Regions from separate parts of the Shewanella vaxholmensis genome, predicted to be linked through region 2. Evidence: predicted binding sites of a transcription regulator. Region 2 holds the regulator's gene; the other holds the start of a gene.

Region 1 (3,182 bases), on a different contig from region 2:
CGTCGAGATCATTGGGATCTGAATCTAACGCATAAGTGATTTGATCGTAGCTAAAGCCTTGGCCCATTAAAAACCGCACTCGTTTGGCCTTTTCCTTCGCGATGAGATCCCGGGCTGTAGAGCCCTTCACTTCTGTTACGCGAGGAATTCCATATTTTTTAGTGGCTTTATCTTTTGCTAGCTCAAACCAGTCACAATCACTATTGGTTATCGCCGCTTCAATGCAATCTTTAGACAGGCCTTTTTGCGCTATCGCTTGGCGAATGCGGATGGCACCGTGGCCTCGACTAATGTGGCTACGGACCAACAGTTCAGCATAGCGATTATCATTGATAAAACCGGAGGATTCGCAAGCATCGAGCACAGGTTCGATATCATTCAGTTCGAAACCTTTTTCGAGCAATTTATCGCGGATTTGTAGGCGGGAATAATCGCGGCGCGCTAACAGCGCGACCGCGATTTGACGGGCTGACTGACTCAGAATACTTCGCCTGTTTCTAAATCAACATTATCTTCCGTGCTAGCATCAGCTTTGGCAGCCAGTGCACTAGGATTGCTCAAAAGTAACTCACGTAATGTCTTGTCAATTTCAGTAGCAATAGCTGGGTTTTCAGTCAAATATTTACCTGCATTAGCACGGCCTTGACCGATTTTATCGCCTTTATAACTGTACCAAGCACCCGCTTTTTCAATCAACTTATGGGCTACGCCTAAGTCAACTAACTCACCAGTACGGTTAATACCTTGGCCATAAAGGATTTGGAATTCGGCTTGCTTGAACGGTGCTGCAACCTTGTTTTTCACCACTTTAACGCGAGTTTCGTTACCGACAACTTCATCGCCGTCTTTAATGGCACCAGTACGACGAATGTCTAAACGAACAGAAGCATAGAACTTCAGCGCGTTACCACCGGTTGTCGTTTCTGGGTTACCAAACATCACACCAATCTTCATCCGGATTTGGTTGATGAAGATAAGTAAGGTGTTAGATTGCTTTAAGTTACCCGCAAGTTTACGCATGGCTTGGCTCATCATACGTGCCGCTAGGCCCATGTGAGAATCACCAATTTCACCTTCGATTTCAGCTTTAGGCGTTAATGCCGCCACTGAGTCGACAACGATAACGTCAACAGCGCCTGAGCGAGTTAATGCATCACAAATCTCAAGCGCTTGCTCGCCGGTATCCGGTTGTGAACACAGCAGGTTATCAATATCTACACCTAATTTTTTAGCATAGATAGGGTCGAGTGCATGCTCGGCATCGATAAAGGCACAGGTTTTACCTTCACGTTGTGCTGCGGCAATCACTTCTAAAGTTAGTGTCGTTTTACCTGATGATTCAGGACCATAGATCTCAACGATACGCCCCATTGGCAAACCGCCAGCACCTAAAGCAACGTCCAGAGATAGAGAACCGGTAGAAATGGTCTCAACATCCATAGAGCGATCTTCGCCCAGCTTCATGATGGAGCCTTTACCAAATTGCTTCTCAATTTGGCTCAATACCGCAGCAAGTGCTTTCTCTTTATTTGGATCGACCTTCATTCCAGTTCCCTCATCAAGACATGCCTTAAGCTGTCAAAAGTAATATTCAATTTACAAACGGGTAATTCAAAAAGCCGCGCTTTTTGTCTTAATTCTGCTGACTAGTATACTGTACAATCATACAGTATCAAGACCTGTGACTGAATTATTTTTTGCTAATGGGATTTTTTAATATGGCCAAGGTTTTAGCGAATATCAAATCCGATATTGCATCCCTTTGACGAATATCCGTCATCAAGGGCTCAATTTTCGGTAAATTATTGCTAAGATTGGCGCAGCAAATTTTGCGTGGTCTTTTTAGCTGAAAATTGTACAGCAGTCTTCTGCTTCCATAGCGCTTAATCCCACATAACCACGGCAGTCACAACGGACGATAACGATTTAATGAATGTAATTGATACCGATGATTTAGAAAAACATACTCCTATGATGCGTCAGTACTTGACCATGAAAGCAGAACATCACGACATGTTGCTGTTTTATCGCATGGGTGACTTCTACGAGTTGTTTTATGACGATGCTAAACGTGCTTCTGAGCTGTTAGGCATTTCACTCACAGCACGCGGTAAAAGTGGTGGCGATCCTATCCCTATGGCGGGACTGCCTTACCATGCTGTGGAAGGCTATCTTGCAAAATTAGTTCAAATTGGTCAATCGGTTGCGATATGTGAACAAATTGGCGACCCAGCAACCTCTAAAGGGCCAGTTGAGCGTAAAGTGGTGCGTATCGTCACGCCTGGCACCTTGACCGACGAAGCCCTGCTGCAGGAACGTCAAGACAATCTATTGGCAGCCGTTTATCAAGGTAAAGTCGGTTTTGGTTATGCCACTCTGGATGTTTCATCCGGACGTTTTGTGATTGCTGAGCTCGACACACGAGAGTCATTAGAAGCTGAATTGCAACGCACTAATCCCGTTGAAATTCTCTACAGTGAAGACTTTGGCGAACTAGGTCTACTAAACGGTTTTAAAGGTAAACGTCGTCGCCCTGAGTGGGAATTTGATTACGACACTAGCATCAAGTTACTGCTGGCTCAGTTTGGCACGAAAGACTTGCATGGTTTTGGTATCGCAGATGCACGTTTATCACTGCAGGCTGCAGGTTGCTTGATGCAATATGTCAAAGACACACAGCGCACAGCCCTACCCCATATCAATGCCATTACCCGCTTTAATCAAACCGATAGCATAGTGCTCGATGCGGCAACGCGCCGAAATCTAGAACTCACTCAAAACCTTGCCGGTGGTCGCGATAATACCTTAGCCGCAGTATTGGATAACACGGCGACGCCTATGGGCAGCCGCATGTTGCAACGCTGGATCCATCAGCCGCTGCGAGATCCAAAACACATCAAAGCACGCCAACAGGCGGTGACTGAATTACTCGATACCACCGCCCACGAAGGTCTGCATGAGCAGTTAAAAGCACTTGGCGATATTGAACGTATCATGGCAAGACTCGCGCTGCGTACCGCTCGCCCAAGAGACTTTGCCCGTTTACGTCAAGCGCTGGGCTTACTACCTGAATTACAACAGAGTTTAAGCACACTGAGCGCGCCGCACACGACTCAATTACGGCAACACTTAGGTGAGTTCCCCGCTGAACAAGCCTTGCTTGAGCGCGCGATAGTCGATAA
Region 2 (3,182 bases):
TTTGCTCAGGATCATCGGCCAACTCAGTACGCCAGTTTGGCGCGCGCTCATTTAAGAAGTTTTGCAGAGTAATCGGCTCGCCAAAGTTCACATACCCTTGGCCGAAATTACCAAGTTTGCGAATCGCACCAAACACCTGCCACACAGATTCTTTTTTCTTTTTCTTACCACTTAACTCTTTATGGTAAGTCGCTACTTCCATCACATGGTCATAGCCTAAATACACAGGCACTAGCGTGACTGGACGCTCGATACCGCGCAGCACGCTGTTCATCGTCATAGCGATCATGCCGGTTTTTGGCGCCAATAGACGACCCGTACGTGAGCGGCCGCCTTCGGAGAAGTATTCCACCGAATAACCTTTAGCAAACAGTTGATCTAAATACTCACGGAATACTGCGGTATACAGCTTGTTGCCATTAAAACTACGGCGGATAAAGAAGGCACCACCGCGACGGAACATAGGTCCAGCGGGCCAGAAGTTGAGGTTAATACCGGCTGCAATGTGCGGCGGAACCATGCCTTGATAATACAAAATATACGATAACAGCAGGTAATCCATGTGACTGCGATGGCAAGGCACATAAACAATCTCGTGACCATCGTGGTGCAACTGGCGAACTTGCTCGGCACCCTTGATATTGATCCCGCTGTAAAGCTTGTTCCATAACCAAGTTAAGAAACGCTCGGCAATACGCACTAAACTATCTGAGTAATCTGCAGCGATTTCATCGAGATATTCAATGGCTGTCTCGCGCGCTTGGGTCTCTGAAATCTTTTTGTTGGCAGCTTCTTCTTGAATCGCTTTACGCAACGATTCAGATTTGAGCAACGAATGAAACAATGCTTGGCGGTTTGGCAGCACAGGCCCTGTCATCACCTTGCGTTGACGACGGAAATGCACCCGCGCGACCCGCGCTAACTTATGGGCGATACCCATGTCGGTGCCATGCTCGTCGGCCATATAACGCAGGGACACCGCATTCGAAAACTGCACGAAGTTATGTCGACCTAAGAACAGAATCATCAAACACTTACGCAGCCAAGTCGGGTTTTCCCGCTCAAACACAGCCGCCTTCATAGTGTCGTCTTCTTTACCTGGTGTGCGGCCCCAATACAGGCTCACGGGCACCAGTTGAATGTCTAATTCAGGGCGTTCCTTATGCACGGCCAACAAACGCATAAAGCATTCGAGAAAAGGCTCGTTACCGGCACGCTCACCAAACAGCGGCTTACGCCCTTGAAGGCAGACAACCCGAGGCGCAATCACACCATTTGCCACTAAAGGCTCATAGGGGCTCGGCAGTCCTAACTTAGCCGTAATTTCGCTCAGGGCAGCGATGTCACTCAGCGATTCCGTTTTCATCACATAAGCAAGGGGTCTGGAGGCATCCAGATTCAGATCGGCAAAGGGATCCTGAGGCACAACAATAGTGTGCACTAAGTGTTTTTGGATCCAGCGTAATGATTTCAACCAAAGAGAGTCGTGTTTAGGCATTATTCTTATGCAATTAAGTACGTTTACTAGCCCGGTAGAATACCAGACTATGGGTAATATTCGCTAATTCTCTCCAACATAGCTAAAAAGTGGTTAATACTTGCGCTGCAAATAATACTGTATATACTAACAGTAACTGTATAGAAAAACAGGAAACACCATGAGACCTTTGACGCCACGCCAAGCTGAAATTTTAGAGCTAATTAAACGAAATATTGCCGATACTGGCATGCCACCCACTCGGGCAGAAATCGCGACCCGTTTAGGTTTTAAGAGCGCCAATGCGGCTGAAGAGCATCTTAAAGCGTTGGCGAAAAAGGGCTGCATTGAGATCATGCCAGGCACATCGCGGGGCATTCGTCTGACTGCGGAAGTCGAAGAAGTAACTGAAACAGGTTTACCGCTTATCGGTCAAGTAGCTGCTGGCGAACCTATTCTCGCCCAAGAACATGTTGAACAGTACTACCAAGTCGACCCAAGCATGTTTCATCCCGCCGCCGATTTTTTACTGCGGGTTAAAGGCGACAGCATGAAGAATATCGGCATTCTCGAGGGAGATTTGCTGGCAGTTCATAAAGTACAACAAGCTAGAAATGGTCAAGTGGTTGTCGCTAGAGTCGACGACGATGTCACTGTTAAACGTTTCGAAAAAAAAGGTAATGTGGTCTATCTACACGCCGAAAATGAAGACTATTCCCCGATTAAAGTGGATTTAGGCTATCAAAGTTTAACAATTGAAGGACTCGCCGTCGGTGTGATCCGTAATGGAGATTGGCTATGAACAAATTACTTGGCAATGCACCCCGCCACCCGGGCTTGTGGCTCGATGAAGTACGTGATGCCGACTATGACTGGCACCATGCACCTATCGCCTGCATGCCAACTAAGACTCAAGGTCGCCAAGAATTAATCCATCTGAGTGCGCAACTCGCCCAGTTAAGCCAACAGGGCCGTTGGTTAGTGCTCATCAACCCACCGAGTATTGGCTACAAACAAATGCTCGCCAATGCAGGCGTGCGTATGGACAGAGTCTTGCTGGTGCACGCGAAAGATGAAGTGGAAACCCTGTGGGCAATGGAAAAAGCCTTAACAAGTGGTACGTCCAGTGCGGTTATTACCTGGACCCAATCATTGGATGCACGCGATAATCGTCGCCTGCAAATTGTCGCTAAAAGTGCCCGCGCCATGGGCATAGTGCTAGAAGACGTAAACAGTCACTTACATGGCGACGTACGCATTGAGCAAGGTAGCCTCTTCGGCCAACAATCTTTTTTTAGTGCTGTACATTAAATATTCATTTAATTTTTTACCTTGAAAGCCGCCTCGCCTATGAATGTGAGGCTTTTTTTTGGCAATTTTTCAGACAATTAGATAAATAAGTGATCTTGATCAATATTTAAACAGCAAGTATGGTTGGTTTAGTCGGCGATGATATATCGCCGCCCGTGGCAAATAAATCGAGCCGTAATCGAGTTCAAAATGCCACTAAAAATAGAGAACAGATTTATTTCAGTCGTATGTGCCAGCGTGGCTAATACCAGCAGTAATAATACTTAATTAAAAGTAACAGCCGCCAACGCACGTTGAAGTCAAAAAAGCTTTTTTGGGAACTGAAGAGTTTGCATAGAGTTGAGACTTACTGTGTTGCTCTTCTTTGTAGTTGCTATTCGCAATTGGCAGAGGA

Evidence for each region. The regulator LexA, encoded in region 2, represses DNA repair genes until DNA is damaged. The targets are predictions, from matches to a motif close to TACTGTATNNNNATACAGTA.
Region 1: a site for LexA is predicted at 1,653-1,672, ahead of recA (recombinase RecA). Genes of this name have one in related genera too.

The regions. Positions count from the first base shown of each region.
Region 1 is NZ_JAUOEV010000003.1:287,680-290,861, forward strand. Features, by position in the region: gene Q4Q46_RS04980 (regulatory protein RecX) at 1-460, opposite strand, end outside; gene recA (recombinase RecA) at 478-1,545, opposite strand; gene mutS (DNA mismatch repair protein MutS) at 1,930-3,182, shown strand, end outside.
Region 2 is NZ_JAUOEV010000004.1:179,333-182,514, reverse strand. Features, by position in the region: gene plsB (glycerol-3-phosphate 1-O-acyltransferase PlsB) at 1-1,498, opposite strand, end outside; gene lexA (transcriptional repressor LexA) at 1,659-2,279, shown strand; gene Q4Q46_RS05850 (cell division inhibitor SulA) at 2,276-2,788, shown strand.